3 regions of the Mesorhizobium sp. CAU 1741 genome follow, and region 3 is predicted to be linked to each of the others. Evidence: riboswitches for the same ligand, from Rfam matches in the RefSeq annotation. Region 3 holds a riboswitch; each other region holds the start of a gene.
The links. A riboswitch is a leader RNA that binds a small molecule or an ion and turns the genes downstream of it on or off. The one in region 3 is predicted to bind cobalamin.
Positions count from the first base shown of each region.

Region 1: linked by a shared signal. The riboswitch ahead of AAFN84_RS03190 (ribonucleoside-diphosphate reductase subunit alpha) and the one ahead of AAFN84_RS14180 (aromatic ring-hydroxylating dioxygenase subunit alpha) in region 3 are both predicted to bind cobalamin.
Region 2: linked by a shared signal. The riboswitch ahead of AAFN84_RS24330 (TonB-dependent receptor) and the one ahead of AAFN84_RS14180 (aromatic ring-hydroxylating dioxygenase subunit alpha) in region 3 are both predicted to bind cobalamin.

Region 1 covers NZ_JBDOQP010000001.1:650,287-654,245, reverse strand. Annotated here, with positions in the region: gene AAFN84_RS03190 (ribonucleoside-diphosphate reductase subunit alpha) at 1-2,798, opposite strand, end outside; cobalamin riboswitch at 2,908-3,118, opposite strand; gene AAFN84_RS03185 (D-alanine--D-alanine ligase family protein) at 3,288-3,959, shown strand, end outside.
Region 2 covers NZ_JBDOQP010000008.1:77,216-81,174, forward strand. Annotated here, with positions in the region: gene AAFN84_RS24330 (TonB-dependent receptor) at 1-1,654, opposite strand, end outside; cobalamin riboswitch at 1,819-2,023, opposite strand; gene AAFN84_RS24335 (DUF2793 domain-containing protein) at 2,156-3,259, shown strand; gene AAFN84_RS24340 (AbrB family transcriptional regulator) at 3,262-3,959, opposite strand, start outside.
Region 3 covers NZ_JBDOQP010000003.1:104,194-108,152, forward strand. Annotated here, with positions in the region: gene AAFN84_RS14175 (hybrid-cluster NAD(P)-dependent oxidoreductase) at 1-769, opposite strand, end outside; gene AAFN84_RS14180 (aromatic ring-hydroxylating dioxygenase subunit alpha) at 782-2,029, opposite strand; cobalamin riboswitch at 2,155-2,357, opposite strand; gene deoC (deoxyribose-phosphate aldolase) at 2,611-3,543, shown strand; gene AAFN84_RS14190 (aldehyde dehydrogenase family protein) at 3,561-3,959, shown strand, end outside.

The DNA of each region.
Region 1 (3,959 bases), on a different contig from region 3:
GCCGCGACAGCGCCTGCCGATACTGAATTGAGCTTGCCGTCCGTGCCCTTCAGCGTCGACTTCTCGACATGCGTCGCCGAGCGCGAGCGCAAATAGTAGGTCGTCTTCAGCCCCTTCTTCCACGCGAAGCGGTAGAGCTCGTCGAGCTTCTTGCCGCTCGGATTGGCCAGATAGAGATTGAGCGACTGCGCCTGGTCGATCCACTTCTGCCGGCGTGAGGCGGCCTCGATCAGCCACGCCGAGTCGATCTCGAACGCGGTTGCGAAGATCGCCTTGAGATCGTTGGGTATGCGGTCTATCTGGCCGATGGACCCGTCGAAATATTTCAGGTCCGACACCATCACCTCGTCCCACAGGCCACGGGCCTTGAGGTCGTGAACGAGCTGGGCGTTCACCACGGTGAAGTCACCCGACATGTTCGACTTGACGAACAGGTTCTGGTAGCCCGGCTCGATCGACTGCGACACGCCACAGATGTTGGAGATCGTCGCGGTCGGCGCGATCGCCATCGTATTGGAATTGCGCATGCCGGTCTTCTTGACGCGCTTGCGCAAGCTTTCCCAGTCGAGCGTCGCGCCGGCATCCATGTCGACGCCGGGCCGCGCCTCTTCGAGCAGCTTGATCGAATCGATCGGCAGGATGCCTTTCGACCACAATGAGCCATCGAAGCTGGCATAGCGTCCGCGCTCGGCTGCGAGATCAACTGATGCCGAGATCGCGTGATAGCTGATCGCCTCCATCGAACGATCGGCGAAATCCACCGCCGCATCCGACGCATACGCGATGCGCAGCTTCTGCAGCGCATCCTGGAAGCCCATCAGGCCGAGCCCAACCGGGCGGTGGCGCAGGTTCGACGCACGCGCTTCGGGAATAGTGTAGAAATTGATGTCGACGACATTGTCGAGCATGCGCATCGCCGTGCCGATCGTCTTGGCCAGCCGGTCGAGGTTGAGCCCGTTCTCGCTCACGTGATTGAGGAGGTTCACCGATCCGAGGTTGCAGACCGCTACCTCGTCCTTCGACGTGTTGAGCGTGATCTCGGTGCACAGATTGGACGAATGCACCACGCCGACATGACCTTGCGGGGAGCGAATGTTGCACGGGTCCTTGAACGTGATCCACGGATGGCCGGTCTCGAACAGCATCGTCAGCATCTTGCGCCACAGGTCGACGGCCCTGATCTTGCGGAACACCTTCACCTCGCCGGCCGCCGCCCGCGCCTCATGCGCCTCGTAGGCCTTGCGGAACGACTTGCCGTAAAGGTCGTGCAGATCCGGCGTCTCGTCGGGCGAGAACAGCGTCCACTCGCCGTTCGCCTCGACGCGCTCCATGAACAGGTCCGGCACCCAGTTCGCCGTGTTCATGTCATGCGTGCGGCGCCGGTCGTCGCCGGTATTCTTGCGCAGGTCGAGAAACTCCTCGATGTCGACGTGCCACGTCTCCAGGTAGGCGCAGACCGCGCCCTTGCGCTTGCCGCCCTGGTTGACGGCGATGGCGGTATCGTTGGCGACTTTCAGGAACGGCACCACGCCCTGGCTCTCGCCATTGGTGCCCTTGATGTGCGCGCCAAGCCCACGCACCGGCGTCCAGTCGTTGCCCAGCCCACCCGAATACTTCGCCAGAAGCGCGTTGTCCTTCACACCCTTGAAGATCGCGTCGAGGTCGTCGCCGATGGTCGTCAGGAAGCAGGATGAAAGCTGCGGTCGCGTCGTGCCCGCATTGAACAGCGTCGGTGTCGAGGCCATGAAGTCGAACGACGACAACAGGTCGTAGAACTCGATCGCCCTGCCCTCGCGGTCGATTTCGCGGATCGCCAGCCCCATCGCCACGCGCATGAAGAACGCCTGCGGCAGCTCGAACCGCTTGCCCTTCGTGTGCAGAAAATAGCGGTCGTAGAGGGTCTGCAGCCCCAGATATTGAAAGTCGAGGTCACGCTCCGGCTTGAGCGCGTCGCCCAGGCGCTTCAGATCGAACCGCGCCAGTTCGGGGTCGATCAGGTCGGCGTCGATGCCTGTCTGGATGTACTCCGGAAAATAGCTCGCATAACGCGTGGCGATTTCCGCCTGTGTCGCCTGCTCCGGTCTCCCGGCGACGAAAGTCAGCGCCTCGCGCCTTAGCCGGTCGAGCAGCAGGCGGGCCGAAACGAAGGCATAGTTCGGCTCCTGCTCGACCAGTGTGCGCGCGGCCAGGATCGGCGCCAGCGAAAGTTCGTCGAGCGTGATGCCGTCATAGAGATTGCGCCTGGCCTCGGCGATGATCGGCGCGGCCGACACCGCCTCCAGCCCGTCGCATGCTTCTTCCACCACCCGCGCCAGGCGTGCCTCGTCCAGCGGCAGCAGCGTGCCGTCCTCCGCCTTCACGTGCAGTGCCGGCGTGGCCGGCAGTTCGGCCACCAGCGTTCCTGCAGCCCGCTCGCGCGAGCGCTCTTCGCGGTAGAGCACATAGGCCCGCGCCACCTTGTGGTTCTCGCTGCGCATCAGCGCCAGTTCGACCTGGTCCTGCACGTCCTCGATGTGGAAGGTGCGCCCCTCGCCGGCGCGGCGCGTAAGCGCCGAAACCACCTGCTCCGTCAGGTCCTCGACGATGCCGTGCACCCGTCGTGACCCGGCCGCCGTCGATCCCTCGACCGCCAGGAAGGCTTTTGTCAGCGCCAGCATGATCTTGCTGGCGTCGAAGGGCGTGACCGCGCCGTTGCGGCGGATTACCCGGTAGCCGGGTTCGGCCGATTGTGTCGCTGCGGATTCTTGCAGGATCGGAGCTCTTGGCCCCGTTTCGTGATGGATGGTAGTTGCCGGCATCTTGTCCCCGTGGGCGTTGTGGACGGGGATTGCGTGGAACGCATGCAAGGACGCGCGGACTTCACCCACACGTAAGCATCGCGCACCGCCGGGACACCCCGCCCGTAGGTTCGTTCAAAATCGTCACGGCAGGTCTCCTGGCTCGCAGGTCGCCGCTCTCGTCTGCCTTCCCGATGCCGTTAGGCATCAGTGGCGTCACTCGACTCAAGCTCACTGCTTACAGTTGCGGGGGCAGCGCCGGCTTTCCCTGAAGGGGCACCGGCTTCCCTCTTAGCTTCCGAGCCGGACCGACTCGAAAGACCATGACGACTACATCTAGCGTCATGACGCCCATGCGTGTCAACCAGTTGTATGAGCTTTGCACGCGCATTCACGGATGCGCCCGCCCACCGCCCGAAAAGCGCCGCCTTCCGACATTCCCGGCAGACATTTGGCGGCGACTTGACTATCGGTGATCGACGTCGTCACGCTCACTGGAATGGAGAATCCATGGTTGGAACGGATGGTAGATTGCGCATCGCCGTGTTGTTCGGCGGGCGTTCCGCCGAGCACGAGGTCTCCGTCCTTTCGGCCACCAACGTCGTCGCCGCGCTCGACCCCGCGCGATATGACGTGGTCCCGGTCTACGTCACCAGCGACGGGCGCTGGCTGCCGAGCAGTTTCCAGGACGGCGAACTTGCTCGGCCCACGAGCGGCCCGGAACTGTGCCTGGTGCCCGGCGGGCTAGGCCGGATCATCGCCCTTGCAAAGCAAGACCAAGCGCACGAGCTGCCGAAGATCGACGCCCTGTTCCCGGTGCTGCATGGGCTCCACGGCGAGGACGGTTCGGTCCAGGGGCTGGCGCAGGTGGCGCGCGTCCCGCTCGTCGGCTGCGGCATCCTTGGTTCTGCGACAGCACTCGACAAATGTGTCGCAAAGCAGCTCTTCACGGCAGCGGGCCTTCCGACGGCCCGGTCCGTCACCATCATCCCCGGCGACGTGCCCTCCTTTGACGCGTTGCACGCCACGCTCGGCCTTCCGGTCTTCGTCAAGCCGGCGCGCCAAGGCTCGTCGGTCGGCGTCAGCAAGGTTGGCAGCCAAGCCGACTACGACACGGCGCTCGCCGAAGGTTTTGCCCATGACAGCAAGCTTCTGGCGGAAGAATTCATCGCCGCGCGCGAG
Region 2 (3,959 bases), on a different contig from region 3:
GCCCGACATAGACCAGCGCCGCGGTCAGATCGAGCTGCTCGGTGGCCGCAAAGCCCACCTCAGCGGTCGCCTTGAACCTGTCCTGCCTGATCAGCCCGAGACCCGTATCGCTGTCGGTCGGGTCGTTGAACGCCACTTCGGCCCGACCGTACAAGAGCGCGTTGAAGCGATGGGAAACGCTGGCCTCGAAGCCGGTGTTCTCCACCCGGGCGAGGTTCTGGGGGATATACATCGCGTCGAGGGTGATCGCGTCCTTCAGCCAGGTCTGGTAGAACGCGGCATCGAAGACGGTATCGACCGTCGGCCGCCACTGGAGGCCGATTTCGTAGGAACGAGAGTGCTCGGGCTGGACGTCGGGATTGGCGCCCCACGGATTGTAGAGATCGTTGAAGGTCGGCGCGCGGAAGCCGGTCGCATATGACGCGCGTCCCACGAGGCCGGGCAGGAATTCGTAGCTCGCGCCCACATTGTAAGTGGTGGCCGACCCGTACTGCTCGTTGGCGTCGTAACGAATGCCCGCATCGAGCGTCAGCGCATCGAACTCGATCGAGTGCTGTGCGAAGACGGCCCCGACATCACGCGACGTCACGCCGAAATCCTCGGTGGAGCTGATCTCTTCGCGATAGGCCTCAATGCCGACATTCAGAACATGCGCCGCGCCGGCGGCATCGAACGTCTTTGTGGTGGACGCAAAGATCCCCGAGCGCGTCGTGTCGTAGACGTTGAGCGTGTCCGTGCCGTCACGGAAATTGTCCTGGAAGTCGAAGCCGGTGAAGAGTTCCACCGTCGAGTGCCAATCCGGGGCATGATCGACTCGGACACCGACCTTGCCTGCAAAGAGCGAGTTTTCGGCTTCATCCGCCCATGGCGCCGAGGCGTCGTATTCGGTGCGTGAGCGTGAGAGAAGCCCATCCGCATAGAGGCGGCCCCAGTCGAACTCCTTGCCGAGCGAGAAATGCGCCGAACCCTGAAGGAAACCATCGTCGTCCGGTTCGCTCATCGCGGTGGTGAAATCGTAACCGCGCGTGCCGATCACCCGGCCGCCGAACGAGAATTCGATGCCGTCCTCGGTCTGTCCGCGCGTGGTGATCCCGGCATGGCCGCCCCACGGATGCGACACACCGGCCGACACCGTGGTGCAGATGGTGTTGCCGTTCGCGCATGTACCGCCGCTCTTGGTGATGACGTTGATGACGCCGCCGATCGCATCGGAACCGTATTGGGCCGAGTGCGCGCCCTTGGCGATCTCGATCCGCTCGATCGAATCGAGCGGAATATTGAACAGCGACGTCTCGCCCGAGGTTGCCGAGCGGGCGTTGATGCCGTTGATCAGGACGAGCGTCTGTGTCGGCTTGAACCCGCGCAGCGAAACGCCTGAACGTGAGCCCATGCCGCCATTGGCGGTCAACGAGACCCCGGCGTGATTTCTCAGCAGCGAGGGCAGGTCGAGCGCTGCGGAACGCCTGATCTGTTCCTCTCCGATGACGGTGACGGATGACGTGCTGCGCTCGAGAGAGCTTTCCCGGCGCAGCGGCGTGGTGACGACGAGCGTATCGAGTTGCGTCGCGCCGTCCCAATCCACGGACGTCTCCTGCGCGAATGCGCCGGTGGTCAGCGCCAGTATGCTGGCGGTGGTAATCAGAATGGTCTTCATGTCGGTCCCCAGGACATGCTGCGAGCGCATGCGCTCGCGGTTGCATCAAGTGCCGCAGCAAGATCCGGGTTGTCGAAGGCAAGGTCTTTCCCGCCGGTCCGGCATGCAGCAACGTTCGATGTCACCGCGACGGACGACCGCGCCTGGACACACCCCGTATCCTGGCTTGGGTGACTGGAACGGGCAGGTCTCCTGGCTTCCGTGTCATCGCCTCTGTCTTCCGCCTTCCCGATCCTTTCGGACCAGTGGCGCTGGAAGATGGCTCAACGGTTACAGTTGCGGGGGCAGCCGCGGCATCGTTCCCGGAGGATCTCACCGCGTTCCCATTTTCATCCACCTTGCGGCAGAACCTGTTCCGCCATCGGTGCTATCCGGTGTTGCAGGGAGCGTCAACGGAATTTCTGGCGCGGCGAGAATTCCGTGACCGACACGTCTTGTCCACCTCCCGCGCGGGGCGGGCCATAGTCTCCGGCACACGGTTCTTTACTGGAGGCAAGACGCATGGAAAGTTCAGCAAACCTCGCCCTGCCCTACATCATCGCGCAGCAGGCACAGAAGCATGTCACCCACAACGAGGCCGTCCGAATGCTCGATGCGCTGGTCCAGCTTTCGGTCGCCAGCCGCAGCCTGACCGAGCCGCCCGTCACCCCGTCGGAAGGAGAACGCCACATCGTGGCCGTCGGCGCATCGGGAGAATGGGAGGGCTGGGACGGCGGCGTCGCCAGCTTTGCCGATGGCGCCTGGTCGCGCCTCATCCCACGCGAAGGCTGGCTGGCATGGGTGGCGGACGATGCGCGTTTGCTGGTTCGCACGGACGGCGCCTGGAGCGAGCCGGCGATCGGCGGGACGCTCGAACTCGATGGCCTCGGCATCCGAACGGTCCCGGATGCAGCCAACAGGCTGGCCGTCAAGTCCGACGCCGTGCTGCTCTCTCACGACGACCAGACGCCGGGCAGCGGCGACATGCGCGTGACCGTCAACCGCAGCGGTCCCTCGAAAGACGCCGCTTTCGTCTTCGAGGACGACTGGTCGACGCGCGCGCTATTCGGGCTGCTGGCCGACGACGATTTTCGCATCAAGGTGTCTCCGGATGGCGACACCTTTTACGACGCGGTGGCCATCGACGCGGCGACCGGCGCGGTCGCGCTGGGCGAGCCCTTCCTGACCGCCGACGACGATGGCGTCTGGTCGCATCGAGACAACCTTCCCGCCGCGGACGACACCCATTCGCTGGGATCGGCGACGCACCGCTGGTCGGTCGTCCACGCGGCGACCGGCACGATCAGCACGTCGGACGAGCGTCTCAAGGAGGCGGTCGCCCCCGTACCAGTCGGCATCGATTTCCTGCGCGATCTCGAGGCTGTCTGTTATCGCCGCAAGGGCGGGCGGCGGATGCATTTCGGCCTCCTGGCGCAACAGGTCAAGGCCGCGCTTCAGGCGCATGGGGTCGACGATTTCGCAGGCTGGACGCTGTCCGACAGGAACGATCCCGCGAGCCGGCAGGGCCTGCGCTACGAGCAGTTCGTGCCGATCCTGGTCCGCGCGGTGCAGGAGCTTGCAAGTGAAGTGGACACGCTGCGGGATACGATGGCAGGCCCGGCATAAACTCAGTCGGGCGAAGACTTCGACAGCAGGCGCGCGATCAACGGCCCGAACAGAAGCACGAACAGGAAGCGCGCCATCTGCATCGCCATTATCAACGACATGTTGGCATTGCCGGAGGCGGCCGCGATGATCGCGACCGCATCCATCCCGCCGGGACTGGTGGCGAGATAGGCCGTGACATAGTCGATCTCGAGCAGTTCGCTCAAGACCAGCCCGATGCCCGCGCATATCATCACGAGTAGCAGAATGGAGCCTATGACCTGCGGCAGCGCGCGGGCCGCATGCAAAAGGATCTGCCGCGTGAAGTTGAGCCCGATGCTCCAGCCGATCAGCGCATAGGCGATCATCAGAAGCCATTGCGGCAGTTGAAACGCCACGCCACCCGCCATGTGAAGCAGGCCGCCGAGGATCATGGACCCAAGGAAGAACGGTGTCGGCAGGCGCAACAGCCAACCGGCCACAGCACCGACGAGCCCGGTGGCGATCGTGATCGGGAAGCCTGGCCATTCAAGCGGCGGGAAAAGAACGATGGTGGGCTGGGCAACCGCCGGTGCATCGACCAGGAATGCCGCCACGAGCGCTGCGAACAGGGCGACGATCATCACCCGCAGATACTGCATGAAGGCGACCAGCCGGAAATCGGCGCCGAACGCATCCGCCATCAGCACCATCGCCGACGCCGCGCCCGGTGCCGAGCCCC
Region 3 (3,959 bases):
AACTCTCCTGGTGATATTGCGCCATGTCGAAACCGGAAGCCGCCAGCATCTCCCGCACGGCGCGCATGAACGGCTCGGGACCGCAACAAAACACCTCCCGCTCGCGGAAATCGGGCGCCATCAATGGCAGGCGCACGGCGTCTATGCGGCCGATGTGTCCGGACCAGCTCTCGCGGCTCGACCGCTCCTCGATCAGGAAGCCGAGCGATAGGCCCGGCATGCGGCTACCGAGGAGTTCGAGTTCCTTGCGGAAGATGATCTCTTCGGGCCGACGTGCGCAGTTGACGAAGGAGACGTCGGTCCATGGCGCGCAATCGTTCAGCCAGCGCAGCATCGACATCATTGGCGTGACGCCGGAGCCTGCCGAAATGAACAGATACTTGCCGGCCGGATGCTCGTGGACCGAGAAGTCGCCCGCTGGACCGTACGCCTTGATACGCATCCCGGTCTTCAGGTGGTCGAACATCCAGCGCGTGCCGATGCTGCCTGCCTGGGCCTTGACCGTCACCGCGATCGAGAACGGGCGCGACGGCGATGACGACAGCGTATAGGTGCGCATCAGCGGCTCGTTGCCAATAGGCAGTTCCAGCGTCACGAACTGGCCAGGCTTGTAGCGGAACCATGTCTGGGCGTCGGAGCGGAAGGTGAAGGTCTTCACCTCCGGCGCTTCCTCGGTCACGCCGATCACCTCCAGCACCTGCAGGCGGTCGTCCCATGGCACCATCTCGTCAAGATGGCGATAGAGGCCCAGGTCGGTCACGGCATTCATCGCGGCCGCCTCTTACGCGACGCTGCGCAGCGAAGGGCGCTCGCCCTGCGCCAGACGCGGCTCGATGAAATTGGCATACCATTCGACGAACTGGATCACGCCGCCTTCGTGCAGTTCGGAGTACGGTCCCGGCTCGTAGGCGGGCGACTGGATGCCGAAGGCATTTTCCTCGACAATTCTGCGGTCCTGGTCGTTGGTCTCGGTCCAGACATGGGTGAGTTCCGAAAGGTCGTAGTCGACACCTCCGACCGCATTCTTGTGGACCAACCACTTGGTGGTGACCGCCGTTTCCGTCGCGCTGATCGGCAATACCCGGAAGGTGACGGCATGGTCGCCCAGCACATGGTTCCAGGTGGTGGGATAATGATAAAGCAGCAACGCCCCGATCCGGTCCGTTGAAACCGTGTCGGAGAGATCGCGCTTGACCGCGCGCTTGCCCGTCATGGTGTAGCTCACGGCATCGCGCAGCAGCGGCGCGCGGGTCGAACGATACTGGCCGCCCTCGTCGATGCGGAACCTGGACGGCAGGCCCGCCGCCTCGCATTTCGCCCAGTGCTCCAGCATTTCGGGGTCGCTTTCGGCGCCATTGACGCCGGTGACGTTGGGTGCCTCCGGAAAGGTCTTGCACAGCTCGGGATGATTGCCGGCGCAGTGGTAGCACTCGCGGTTGTTTTCCCAGACCAGCTTCCAGTTGCCTTTCTCGATGATCGTCGATTCGAAGGCCACTTTCGCCTCGGTCAGCCTGTGCGGCGCGAAATAGGGCTCCATCAGCGTCCGGAACGGCGCGAAGTCCATCGGTTCGTCGGCGAGGCAGATGAAGACGTAGCCCGCCACGCTCTCGCAGGCGACGGGCTTGAGCGAGAACTGCGACGGGTCGAAGTCGTCTGCCATCTGGCGTGCGAAGAGCAGCTTGCCGTCGAGATCATAGGTCCACTGGTGATAGGGGCAGACGAGCCGCGCCGAGGTGCCCTTGTGTGAGTTGCACACGCGGCTGCCGCGATGCCGGCAGGAATTGTGGAAGGCGCGGATGTTTCCGACGCGATCGCGCACCAGCACGACCGGGTAGCTGCCCACCTGCACCGTCATGAAGCTGCCCGGCTTCGGCAGTTCGCAGTCATGGCCGACGAACAGCCAGTCGCGATACCAGATCAGCTCCATGTCGAGCTTGAAGAAATCGGGATCGGTGTAAAAGGGCTGCTCGAGGGAATAGCCCTCCTTGCGGCTGCGTATCAGCCTCAGCATCTCGTTGCGCGCATCCATGTCCGTCCTCGCATCCGTTCACAAGGACTGAACTGGTGGTGATGGAGGGAGGAATGGCGCCGGCAAGCAAACCCGCAAGGGTCCTCCGGAGCGCTTCCGCCTCTTGACCGCCCACCGCGATCAGTCGGTTTTGTCAGGCCTGTGGCTGGTTTCCGGGCTCCGAAGCCGTCCTTGCGGGACCGTCCCGACACCTTCCCGGACGTTGTCGTCCAGTGGTCTCCCGTCGGGCTTTCAGCTTCGCTACCGTTGCGGGGGCAGCGCCGGATTTAGACCGGCTTCCCAATTCTCCGCTCCTTGAAAGAACGGCACCTCAGGCTGGCTCATCTAACCACGCAGCGGCCGCGTGGAAACACGCGAAAGCGACATTGCACAGACGCAAAGACGACAAGGCTCCCACGGCCGTCTTCCACCGTTCCGTTTCGGCCGGATTCATGCGATAGGTGCTCAAACTTTGACCAATGGGACAAAAGAAGCGTGCCATGACGAGCACCCAGACGAGACAGCCTGCCACCGCGGCAAACGTCCATGCGCTGCCGACGGCAATCGCGCCGGTCCATGGCGATCTGCCACGCAATCCGGGCATGAAGCTCGACCTTGGCTGGCTGGAGGAGATGCGCGCCGTCAACCGCAGCGCGCTGGAGCGCCGAGCCACGACACTGACAAAGCGGCGCTCGATCAAGGCTGACAACCAGGCGGCTTGGCTGCTGCGTTCCATCTCGCTGATGGACCTGACGACGCTCAACAGCAACGACACCGACGAGCGTGTACGCCGGCTTTGCGCCAAGGCGCGCAATCCGCTGCGCTCCGACCTAGTCGATGGACTGGGTCTCGGCGACACCATCATCCGGCCGGCCGCCGTCTGCGTCTATCACCCTTTCGTGGCGACCGCCGTGAAGGCATTGAGCGGCACCGGCATTCACGTTGCGGCCGTCTCGACAGCGTTCCCGCATGGCCTGACACCACTCGAAACCCGCATCGCGGAAATCAAGGCATCCGTCGGCGACGGCGCTGACGAGATCGACGTCGTGATCCCGCGCGGACTGGTTCTTGGCGCAAGATGGGCCGAGCTCTACGACGAGGTGCGGAAGTTCCGCGAGGCATGTGGCGAGGCGCATCTCAAGGTCATTCTGGGCACCGGCGAGCTTTCGACGCTGCGCAATGTCATGCTGGCCTCGATGGTATCGATGATGGCGGGTGCCGACTTCATCAAGACCTCGACCGGCAAGGAAAGCGTCAATGCGACGCTGCCTGTCGGGCTGGTCATGACGCGCGCCATCCGTGCCTACGAGGAGCGGACGGGATTCAAGATCGGCTTCAAGCCCGCCGGAGGCATATCTGCCGCAAAGGCATCGCTCGACTGGCTGGTGATGATGAAAGAGGAACTCGGCCGGCGATGGCTCGAGCCCGACCTCTTCCGCTTCGGCGCGTCGAGCCTGCTCACCGACATCGAGCGCCAGCTCGAGCATCACCTCACAGGCCGCTATTCGGCCGCCCACCGCCACGCAATGGCGTGAATGTCGGGGAGCCTCTCGTGAACATTATCGACCGCTATCACGCCATGGAATACGGACCCGCCCCCGAATCCCGCAGCGAAGCCGATGCGTGGCTCAAGGCCCGCGACTTCTCGGCGTCGCTGTATATCGGCGGCGAATGGAGGAAGGCGGCAGGCGGCAAGACCTTCGTCGTGACAGAGCCTTCGACAGGCAAGACCCTTGCACGCGTCTCGGATGCCGGCGAAGCGGACATCGACGCTGCGGTGGCAGCGGCCTGCAAGGCGCTGCCGAAATGGCAGGCAGCGACCGGATACGAGCGCGCGCGCGTGCTCTATGCCATCGGGCGGGCGATGCAGCGCCATGCGCGCCTGTTCGCCGTGCTGGAATCAATCGACAACGGCAAGCCGATCCGCGAGAGCCGCGACATCGACGTGCCG